Regions from separate parts of the Pseudoalteromonas sp. NFXS53 genome, predicted to be linked through region 2. Evidence: predicted binding sites of a transcription regulator. Region 2 holds the regulator's gene; each other region holds the start of a gene.
The links. The regulator sigma-54, encoded in region 2, starts transcription at its own class of promoters, with help from an activator protein. The targets are predictions, from matches to a motif close to GTTGGCACGNNNNTNGNNT.

Region 1: the regulator sigma-54 is predicted to act here: its motif matches at 1,497-1,515, upstream of flgB (flagellar basal body rod protein FlgB).
Region 3: the regulator sigma-54 is predicted to act here: its motif matches at 2,699-2,717, upstream of AC1HJP_RS18395 (YggN family protein).

The regions. Positions count from the first base shown of each region.
Region 1 is NZ_JBWVBR010000006.1:207,106-210,966, reverse strand. It holds gene AC1HJP_RS09095 (chemotaxis protein CheV) at 1-533, shown strand, start outside; gene AC1HJP_RS09090 (CheR family methyltransferase) at 551-1,384, shown strand; gene flgB (flagellar basal body rod protein FlgB) at 1,550-1,960, shown strand; gene flgC (flagellar basal body rod protein FlgC) at 1,963-2,397, shown strand; gene AC1HJP_RS09075 (flagellar hook assembly protein FlgD) at 2,412-3,095, shown strand; gene flgE (flagellar hook protein FlgE) at 3,138-3,861, shown strand, end outside.
Region 2 is NZ_JBWVBR010000015.1:17,701-21,561, forward strand. It holds gene AC1HJP_RS15305 (HPr family phosphocarrier protein) at 1-94, opposite strand, end outside; gene rapZ (RNase adapter RapZ) at 98-946, opposite strand; gene ptsN (PTS IIA-like nitrogen regulatory protein PtsN) at 964-1,416, opposite strand; gene hpf (ribosome hibernation promoting factor) at 1,419-1,706, opposite strand; gene AC1HJP_RS15325 (RNA polymerase factor sigma-54) at 1,735-3,255, opposite strand; gene lptB (LPS export ABC transporter ATP-binding protein) at 3,303-3,861, opposite strand, start outside.
Region 3 is NZ_JBWVBR010000021.1:1,286-5,146, forward strand. It holds gene AC1HJP_RS18370 (hypothetical protein) at 1-13, opposite strand, end outside; tRNA gene AC1HJP_RS18375 (tRNA-Ser) at 261-353, opposite strand; tRNA gene AC1HJP_RS18380 (tRNA-Ser) at 371-461, opposite strand; gene AC1HJP_RS18385 (hypothetical protein) at 625-768, opposite strand; gene AC1HJP_RS18390 (diacylglycerol/lipid kinase family protein) at 996-1,814, shown strand; gene AC1HJP_RS18395 (YggN family protein) at 1,875-2,663, opposite strand; gene AC1HJP_RS18400 (PA3496 family putative envelope integrity protein) at 2,934-3,116, shown strand; gene AC1HJP_RS18405 (cytochrome b/b6 domain-containing protein) at 3,263-3,861, shown strand, end outside.

The DNA.
Region 1 (3,861 bases), on a different contig from region 2:
CGGCTGTGACAGAAATTGAGAATGAATTAGTTGAAATACTAGACGTAGAAAAAATTCTTAACGAAATATGCCCTGTTAATACTGAAGTCAGCGAAGAAATAGTGTCTGATGGTGAAATGCAAAAAGACCTGGGTGAGCGAATTGTATTTATTGCAGATGACTCTGCAGTTGCAAGAAATCAGGTGAAACGTGCGCTGGAGCCGTTAGGTGTTCAAACAGAGTTAGCAAAAAATGGCAAAGAAGCTTTAATTAGGCTAAAAGAGATAGCTGAAGTTGATTGTCAAAATGACATTACTGAGCGTGTAGGTTTACTTATTTCAGACGTAGAAATGCCTGAAATGGATGGCTATACGCTAACAGCGGAAATAAAAGCAGACCCTAAATTAGCCCCTTTGCATGTAATTTTACACACTTCATTAAGTGGGGTGTTTAATCAGGCTATGATTGAAAAAGTTGGCGCTGATGATTTTATTGCAAAGTTTAACCCTGATGAATTAGCAACGGCGGTTAAAAAATGGGTTCATTGTGACTAGATAACGGCGGTAGTATCTTGGAAAATAAAAACCTTCAACAAGGCGAATATGACCAGTTCAGAACTTTCTTAGAGCAGCAGTGCGGGATTGTTCTTGGAGATAACAAACTTTATTTGGTAAAAAGCCGTTTAGCTCCGCTGATGGCTCGCTTTGGTGTGGACTCTCTTTCTGCGCTTGTCGCTAAAACACTGAGTCCTCATGAACGTCAGCTAAGAGCTGCAGTTGTTGATGCCATGACCACAAACGAAACTCTTTGGTTTAGAGACACTTACCCTTTTGAGTTGTTAAAAAGTAAAATTTACCCAGAATTGAAAGATACCCGCAGGGGCTTAAAAATCTGGTCAGCGGCAAGCTCTTCAGGCCAGGAGCCATATTCTATTGCGATGGCGACGCAGGAGTATCAATCTCAAAACCCAGGTGCACTGAAAATGGGTGTGCAGATTGTTGGTACTGACATATCAAACACCATGCTTGATATGTGTAAAAATGCAGAGTACGACTCATTGGCTTTGGCACGAGGGTTGTCAGTTGAACGTCGTCAGAAGTTTTTTCAAGACAGCGGTAACGGCATGGCACGAGTTGTTGACCCTATAAAGAGAATGGTTAATTTTAGGCACCTTAATTTGCTAGATTCATATTCTTTGATGGGGAAGTTTGACGTTATCTTTTGCAGAAATGTACTGATTTACTTCTCGCCAGAAGTCAAAGCTAAGATTATTTCCCAGTTCGCACAAGCTTTGAATCCTAGAGGGTATTTGTTTTTAGGGGCATCTGAATCTATGGCGGGACTCAGTGATGAGTTTGAAATGATCCGATGTAACCCGGGGATTATTTACCGGAAAAAAACATAATAAATACTAAGCGGCAACCTATTTGCCGCTTTTTTTATATCTTAAGAGTGTCACCTTAAACTTTTCCACCTACATTTCTTTCGTTTATTCAACTGAAAAATAAAGATTTTATTTTGGCCCATTTATTGCTTTTACTTCGTAGAGTCAATTTTTTGGAGTCGTGTCATGGCAATTAGTTTTGATAAAGCACTTGGGGTTCATCAGCATACGATGTTGATACGTTCACAACGTGCAGAGATGTTAGCAAGTAATATTGCGAACGCAGACACACCAGGATACAAAGCAAAAGATATCGACTTTGCTCAGGCATTGAAAGCGGCAAAGTCGTCTCAGCAACGTGGCAACATGATGCAAAGAACAGACAGCAAACATTTACATGGTGGCAGTCAGTTAAATAGTAGTGTTGAGCTATTTCGTAATCCAAATCAAGCAGATACAGGTGATGGTAACTCAGTTGATATACAAGTGGAACGAAACTTGTATGTACAAAACGCATTAGAGTATCAGGCAAGTTTGCAATTTTTATCTGGCAAGTTTAAAGGGTTAAAGAAAGCCCTTGGTAGTCAAGGAGCATAATTATGAGCTTATATAATGTTTTTGATATAGCAGGCTCAGGAATGAGTGCTCAAAATATTCGATTGAATACCACTGCGAGTAATATTTCAAATGCCAATAGTATCAGTTCTAGCCAAGATAAAGTTTATCGAGCGCGACACCCTGTATTTGCAGCTGAACTGACCAAAGCGTCTGAGGCACATGATCCAAGCCAGCTAAATGCGTCGGTAGGAGTGAAAGTGCTAGGCATCGTAGAGAGTGATAAGCCATTACAGGTTGAGTACAACCCTAATCACCCTAGTGCTGATAAAGACGGGTACATCTATAAACCAAATGTGAATGTAGTAGAAGAAATGGCAAACATGATCTCTGCTTCACGTTCGTACCAAACCAATGTCCAAGTCGCTGATGCAGCCAAGCAAATGCTCAGCAAAACTTTATTACTTGGTCAGCGCTAGTGGGAGTATAGCCGATGAGTAACGATATTAATGCCGCATCTTCATATATGGATTCGTTACGTTGGTCTGAGCAAAATAAAACAACGCAGAGCGATAAGAAAAACGACGCATTGACGCAAGAGGATTTCTTTTCGTTACTTACTCAACAATTGTCTTATCAAGATCCGAGTAAACCTGCTGACAATGACCAAATGATTTCGCAGATGACGAATTTTACGATGGCCGAAGGTATTTCCGGTTTAAATGAAAAGTTTGATTTGTTGTCAGCCTCAATGACCTCTAACTCGGCATTACAGGCGTCTACGCTAGTCGGCAAAAAAGCGCTATTAGAATCGGATTCAATAGACTTTGGTGATGACCAATTAGCTAAAGGCTCTATTATAGCTCAAAATCCTGTAGAGAAATTAACGGTCAGTATATTTGATGATAAAGGTCAACTGGTTCGTCAAATGGATATGGGGGCACAAAAAGCTGGTGCAATCCGCTTTGAATGGGATGGTAAAAACGGTGACGGAGAAACTATGCCAGCAGGTAATTACAAAATTAAGGCTGAGGGTAGTTTGAATGGTGAATATACCAGTTTACCCATGGCCACATTTAAGAATATAGACAGTGTTAACGTAAACGGTGCTAACGGCATCATAGTTAATACGAGCTCTGGCGCAGTGAAATTATCAGACGTCGCAGAGATAGCATAGATTTTAAGTACTTAAGTAAATTTAAGTGAAAGAGGTGAAAACATGAGTTTCAATATTGCATTAACAGGATTGGCTGCGGCACAAAAAGACTTAGATGTCACAGCAAACAACATTGCTAACGTTAACACGACAGGTTTTAAAGAGTCTCGAGCAGAATTTGCTGATGTATACGCATCATCTGTATTTAGCTCAGGTAAAACAAAAAATGGTGACGGTGCACAAACCACCATGGTAGCTCAGCAGTTTCACCAAGGTTCGCTTAAGTTTACTCAAAACTCGCTAGATTTAGCGATCACGGGTGAAGGTTACTTCGCAATGAGTGAAGATATCGCTTCGCAAGATTATACCTACACACGTGCAGGTGCATTTAAACTTAATAAAGACAATTTTGTAACAGATGCCTCAGGTAATTACCTTCAAGGTTTTCCTGTTGACCCTGGTACAGGTAATACAACGTCACTAAGTTTGAGCACTGCCTCACCTATTCAAATTCCTGACGCATCAGGTTCTCCGCGTCATACATCTAATGTATACAGTTCAATGAACTTAGATTCTAGAGCTGGTGTACCGTCGACAACCACTTTTGATCCAGGTGATAGTACAAGCTACAACTCATCAACATCGACGACAATTTATGATTCGTTAGGTGAGCCACATGTGATCCAGTTCTTCTTTGTAAAACAAGATCCTGCCACAGCAGATAACTCTTGGAATGTGTTTGCAACCATGGATGAGATCCCTATTGATATCAATGGTGAGGAAACCG
Region 2 (3,861 bases):
CAAATTGTTGGGCTAATTGCGCAAGCACTGTGGCTGCACGTGCATGCAGGCCACACTTATTTTGGATTAGAAAAGTATCTTCTACCTTGACCATGTTCTAGTCTGCGTCTTGTTCGCGGTGACGTATTTGCACATTGTTATGAGTTTTAGCAAAGCTTTCACCAATGGTTTGAGCAAGGTAAACAGAGCGGTGTTGTCCGCCAGTACAACCAATTGCAATGGTTAAATAGCTGCGGTTATTGCGCTCTAGGTGAGGTAACCAAGTTTGTACAAAGGTTTGGATCTGCCACGTGAACTTCTGCACTATGCTGTGGCTTGCTAAATAATCTTTAACTGGTTGATCTAACCCAGTAAGCGGTTTTAGCTCTGGTTCCCAATGCGGGTTTGGTAAAAAGCGCGCATCAAATACATAATCGGCTTGCTTAGGGATACCATGTTTAAAACCAAAAGATAAGAAAGTAATAATAAGTTGCTTATCTTTTTTGCCAAGGATCTGCTCTCTAATGGTTTCTGCTAGCTGATGTACACTTAAATCTGTCGTATCGAGCAAAACATCGGCTCGTGTGATTAATACATCGAGTAACTTCTTTTCTTCTTTAATTGCTAAATCAAGCGGCAGATTATTTAAAGAAAGCGGGTGTAATCGACGCGTTTCTGAAAAGCGTTTGATCAGTGCTTGGTCATCACTGTCTAAATAGAACAGCGTTGGATTCGCAAAACCGGGTAAGTACTCAAGAATATCATTAAATTCTTGTTGCTCTTTTGGCAGGTTACGAACGTCGATACTGACGGCTATCTTGTCATAGTTATCAGAAACACTTCTGACCAAAGATGGTAGGAGATTAACTGGAATATTATCAACACAATAATAACCAAGGTCTTCCAATACCCTTAAGGCAACGGATTTGCCCGACCCTGAGCGACCACTAATGATGATCAGTTCCATGGATTCCTCTCTGTTAATTAATCTTGAAGTGCAATAAGTTGATAGAGTGCGTCATCGTCTTTTGCATGACGAAGCTGTTTACAAAACTCTTTGTTGTTTAGTTTATCAGCAATTGCAGCTAAGGTCTTTAGATGTTCTGCATTATTACCTTCAGGTACAAGCATTGCCAAGAGAATATCGACAGGTCGGTTGTCTATTGCGTCAAAATCAATACCGCTTTGATTGGTCACTAAAATAGCAAAAATAGTATCAATGCCTGCTAAGCGGCCATGAGGAATAGCAATACCTTTGCCTATGCCTGTACTGCCTAGTTTTTCTCGCGTTAGGAATGCATCTAATATTTCGTGGGCGTTATGTTCAGGAAGGTGTTCGCTCGCTAATTCACTGATATACTCAAGCGCGCGTTTTTTGCTATTAAAAAGGACCGCAGCTTTACTGCAGTCCTTGTTGATAATCGAGCTAAGTTTCATGGTTAGTGTCGAGTTAATTTCTCTTTATGTTTGATAACTTGGCGATCGAGTTTATCAACGAGTTTATCAATAGCTGCGTACATATCAGAGTGTTCATCTGAAGCGAAAATTTCACCGCCATTTAAATGAACGGTAGCTTCTGCTTTTTGTACCAGCTTCTCAACATCTAAGATCACGTGAACGTTGTTTATGTGATCAAAATGCCTTTCTAGCTTTGCAAACTTCGTGTTTACATAGTCTCTTAATGAATCTGTGATTTCTACGTGACGACCAGTTAAATTTAGTTGCATAAGCATTTTCCTTCTCTTGGTTTACGTCTTAAATCAAGCTCTTACGCTGATTTGACGGTGGAATAGAGAGTGACTCGCGGTATTTTGCAATTGTACGACGTGCCACTTTGATTCCCTGTTCTGCCAATATATCTGCAATTTTGCTGTCGCTCAATGGCTTAGCAGTATTTTCTGCAGCAATTAGCTTTTTGATCAATGCTCTAATCGCAGTCGATGAGCATTCACCTCCGTTTTCAGTGCTTACGTGGCTTGAGAAGAAGTACTTCAGCTCAAAAATGCCACGGGGTGTATGCATGTATTTCTGAGTGGTGACACGAGAAATGGTAGACTCGTGCATCTCGACCATCTCAGCAACATCATTCAAAACCATAGGCTTCATTGCCTCAGGTCCATGTTCAAAGAATGCCTGTTGTTGTTGCACAATGCAATTAGTAACTTTCATTAAAGTGTCATTACGGCTTTCTAAGCTCTTAATAAACCATTTAGCTTCTTGTAGGTGAGAGCGAATGAATTGGCTGTCAGTGCTTGATTTTACTGAGCGTGACATTGCTGCGTAATGATCATTAACCCTTATTTTAGGCATACATTCTGGATTAAGCTCAACAACCCAGCGACCTTTTACCTTTTTCACTGACACATCAGGAATAACATACTCAGATTCTTCACGAATAATACTGGCAGCAGGTTTAGGATTAAGGCTGTGGATTAGTGTCATCACTTCTTTTAACTCAGGCTCTTTGAGCTTGGTCTTTTTCATGATAGTGCGGTAATCACGGCTGGCCAGTAGATCAATATGCTCGCTTAACACCATTTTTGTTTCAGCAATGAAAGGCGTATCAGCATCAAACTGGTTGAGTTGAATACATAAGCATTCTTGTAATGAGCGAGCTGCAATACCTACAGGATCAAAGAGTTGAATACGCTTTAATACAGCCTCAACTTCGTCAAGTTCAATTAGCTCTTCGTCATTACCTTCATTAATGCTTTCTAGGAGTTCTTCGGTACTAACAGTAAGCAAACCTGCATCATCAACGGCTTCAACAATGGCAACGGCAATGGCTTTATCGGTTGGGCTGAATGGCGTGAGTTCTAATTGCCACATTAAATATTCGTGTAATGTTTCAGTGGTCTCCCCCTGATAAACAGTTTCGTCTTCAGGCATTGGGCCGCTACTGGTGCTCGGTGCTGCACTCATGTACTCGTCCCATGTCACATCCATAGCGAGATCGTCACTGACAGTGTCTTTACTCAGTGCGGCATCGCTATCGAGTTCGTAATCGCTGGTCGGTTCATCACCGTGACCATCATCAGCAGAATTAGAGAGTTGCTCGATAGAATCAGCATCTTTGGTCGCTTTGTCTGAATCATTGCCATCAGCACTTGGCTCTAATTCCGATTCATCTACTTCGAGTAAAGGGTTGCTATCCAGCGCTTCTTGGATCTCTTGCTGTAGATCTAGTGTGCTCAATTGCAGTAAGCGAATTGCTTGTTGCAATTGTGGTGTCATGGTTAGTTGCTGCCCCATGCGCAGCTGTAGCGATTGCCTCATGTATTTCTAACAATCCTTTTTGTTATTTGGATTATGTCTTGCTTTAACTATAGACGGAATTGTTCACCTAGGTAGACGTCTCTTACGGTTTGATCAGCTAAAACTGATTCAGGCGTACCTGACGCGATTAATTCACCATGTGAAACAATATAAGCTTTCTCACAAACATCAAGGGTTTCTCTTACATTGTGATCTGTAATGAGGACACCAATGCCGCGGTTTTTTAAATGCTCAACAATTTTCTTTATATCTAACACCGAAATCGGATCAACGCCAGCAAAAGGCTCATCTAAAAGAATAAATTTAGGGTTTGCGGCTAAAGCGCGAGCAATTTCAACTCGGCGACGCTCACCACCTGATAAAGCCATGCCCTGACTGTCCCGAATATGTTGAATATTAAATTCATCTAATAGGTCGTCTAGGGTTTGTTCTCTTTGTACTTTATTGAGGTCTTTACGCGTTTCTAAAATTGCCATTAAATTTTGATACACAGTCAATTTTCTGAAGATGGAAGATTCTTGAGGCAGATAACCTATGCCCATACGTGCTCTACTGTGCATAGGTAGCAAAGTGATATCTTCGTCATCTATGGTGACTTTACCTTTA
Region 3 (3,861 bases), on a different contig from region 2:
TGGCTTTTTGCATAACGTGTTTCGCTCTTTTTTCAATCAGTTTGCATGTTATTGATCATTTATTCAAGCATAGTGAAAATGAACCTGTTATGTAGAACAGTGACTTAATATATTGATAATGCACTTCCTATTTAGTCGCTTTACTCACGTTAAAATAGTTTGTTGAATTAAGAGAAGAGATATAAATCTTTTATGGTATTTGATGTGACTAAAATTCAGGCATAAAAAAACCGCTGTTAAGCGGTTTTAATACAAGTTAATGGCGGAGAAGGAGGGATTCGAACCCTCGATAGGGCTACAAACCCTATACTCCCTTAGCAGGGGAGCGCCTTCAGCCACTCGGCCACCTCTCCGGCGCAAACTTTAAATATGGCGGAGAGATAGGGATTTGAACCCTAGATACGCTATTAACGTATGCCGGTTTTCAAGACCGGTGCTTTCAACCACTCAGCCATCTCTCCATGGGCAAAGATAATACTCAGCGATTATGCTGCTGTAAATAGCTTTTGATTTGTTTGCTTAAAATTTAACCCAAAATTAAAGAAAAAATTCTTTTTTTAGCTCTGATAGCCACATCGGTTAAATTGTGTATAGTGAAATCATAAAGATAAGCGCTTTAAACGGTTACTTATATTGAGCCATATGAGCCGTCGACAGTTTTTGAGCGCAGACTGCAAAAAGAGACTGCCAGCTAAAGCTTGGCTTTTTAGTAGTTGATTTCTTTAAGCGAGGTTGCGTGTTGCTGCACGCCGCAGCTGTCTGGATCATGATGAGCTCCTAAGTTATGTAATTGAGTAGTGCTTGATTGAGTGTATTTTGCATTCGATTTGATTAATTTAAAAACAATAAAAATTACTGTTTTCGGATAAGTTTTTCTAATGTATTTTATTCTTCATTATGATTTTTGAATAGTTATTCTTATCTGTTTTTCAATATCTAAGGGCTTTTTCGGTTCTTTGTGAATAATTATTTAATAAGCTAGGTTAATTAATTTTATGCTCGTTGTTGTGAAACCAAGTGATTCGCCTTTTATCGAAGCGCAGGTTCAATGGATAAAAGAAGAATGTGTAAAAAGAGGGCTCAAGAATCAGTGGTTCTTTACATCAGGGGGTTTTGAGACAGATCTCACCGCTATCAAGCAAAAGCTAGCAGAAGTAGAAACGGTTGTTGCAGTTGGCGGTGATGGTACATTGCATTTGGTCGCGAATGCATTGGCGAATTCACCTGTTTCGCTTGCTGTGCTACCAGCTGGCACGGGTAACGATTTTGTGAGGCAGTTCGCCTATTCTCAACAGCAATGGCGAGCCTTGGTTTTTTCTGAATCTTATAGGTTATTAGATTTAGGTAAAGTCAATCAGCGCTTTTTCATTAATGTTGCAGGCATAGGGTTTAATGCTGCAGTTGTAAAAGATATGAATACGTTCCAAACCCGTCATAAGCTGAGCTATATTTTTGCGGGCATTAAGCACTTACTTAGCTTTAAACATACTTCATCTCATGACCCCTCTCTGATGCGTGTATTTGCAAATGGTCAGTTTTTTGCTGCAGGCTTAAAAGTAGCGCCGAGTGCTAGGGTTGATAATGGCAAACTATTAATGCTGCATTTTAGGGCTGAGTCTTTACTGAGTAGACTTTGGAGCTTTTTACTGATGCTAGTACATCAGCATGAAACGTCATCTCATCTTGAGGTGAGTGAGTTGATGGAGTATGAAATCTCTGATCCTGATCTGTTAATTGAAGCTGATGGCGAAATAATAGGAGAGACACCCGCAGTCGTTAAAGTCTGTCGAGGCGCACTTAAGGTGAGGTTATAAAAAGAGCTGGCATTAGCCAGCTCATAAAGGGAGATAATTAATACTGTAATCTAATAATGCTTATTTAGATTTAAAGTTGAAAAGCTGATAGCCGTTCATTGCTGGGATCTGCGCAACTAAATTTGTCTCTGCATGTGCAATACCTTCAAATTTATCGCATAAGCCATTTGCTTGTTCTTCAATTTGCTTTGCTTGTAACTGCACTTTTTCTTCAATTTGTTTGCCCATGTTTTCCATGCGCGTTTCAAAGCTTTCCATGTCGCCGCCTGAGCTGACCATTTCAGAGCCGACCATCATTAAGATACTACCGATTGATTCCATCATGGCTGATTCGACTGCTTCTTCTATGTGAGTTTCAAAGTGATTATCAAAATTTTCTCCGAACTCATGAAAGGTCTTTTCGCCCATGACAAATGCACCTTGTTGATAGAAGGTATCACTGATCTCAACGTGTAGTTCATCCATCAGACCGTTAAGAGACTCTAGTCCTTGTAGGTTGAACGCTTGTGCTACTTCATCCAATGCAACACCAGCAAGCTTTACGCCGTCAAGAGCGATGTTTGCCACTTGTGGTAGTTGTACTCTGAGTGAATCAGCATAATTCGCTAAGGCTGTTTTTTGATCGTAGGTTAGGGTGATTGCTTGTCCATCAACATAAAGCTCACCATAGCTGTCAATTGTTAGTTGCTTATTATTCTCTGCAGTGATCTGCAATTGATTTGGTGTGATGCGAACATCATTCTGGAAATCGACTTGACACTGATCGCTGCTAATTTGAATACCGTGATCTTCATGAGCGATTGCTGAAGTACTTAAAATTAGCGTTGTTGCTAGCATAAACTTTTTCATAATTATCATTCCTGTTGATAGACTCGATGATTACTTATCAAGATGAATGCCAAAAATTAAAGCCATTTAAATTCAGTCTCTTATGTTTTTTGTTTTCTTTTTGTAAGTGTGCTTATAGCTAAAATAAAAATGAAAGTGGTTTATTTAACCAATTATTACGATTTTTAACATTGTGCTCTCCGTGCTAAGTCGCATCGTAAAGTTTGCAAACCTAAAAAATCGAGCTAATTATTAATTCAGTATTGTGCTTATAGTTATGAGGTTGTCACCATGCGTAATTCCTTTTCTGAAGATGCGCCTATTGATGATGAGTTTGGTGCGGAGTTAGATGATTTAAATACAGAGTCTTCTAGCATTCAAAAGCGCCGTGCTCGAAAAAGGTTAGAAGATTATTTTGAACAAAAGCGCTTACGCGAAAGCTTAGGTGATGATGAGTTTGGAGATATTGATTAAACAAAGCGCACTGTTTGTAGCTAGTTTTCTCCGCTTAAGGTCAAAGTCAGTGCTGGAAGTAACTCTGCGTTAAATCTCAACTATCTAGACACGCTCCCGCAGTACGTCATAATGGTGCGCACGGCATAAAATAGTTTGAGATTAATATGGGCAAAGTTAAGGTTTGGGATGGCTTTATTCGAGGCTTTCACTGGTTGTTGGTTATTGCGTTAGGTGTGTTGTATATCAGTGGTGAAGAAGGCTGGTTAGAGTTGCACTTTGTTACAGGTTACGTGTTGTTAGCACTGATGTTAGCCCGATTAATTTGGGGTGTAATTGGTAGTGAAACAGCCAGGCTAAGCAAGTTGATTAATCACCCGACAAAGGTTGTTAATGCATTAAAAGGCAAAGAAGACAGGGTAGGCCACAATGCTGCGGGAAGTCTGATGGTTGTGCTGTTTTTTGTGTTGATCCTTCTGCAACTTGTCACTGGGTTATTTACGACAGATGATATTCTTGTTGATGGCCCACTAGTTCGGTATGTCAGCTATGATCTTGTTGAGTTAGCAGGGTCAATACACCACAGTAATATCGATTTTATAATTGCCGCAATTGCATTACATATTTTGGCTATCATTGCCTATCGCTTTAAAGGTAAAAACCTCATCAAAACGCTTTTAACGGGAACAGTAGAATCAAGCTTGCAACAGCCAAAAATGAAGGCTGGTTGGATAGCTTATATCATCTTTGCTCTGTTAGCGGCGGT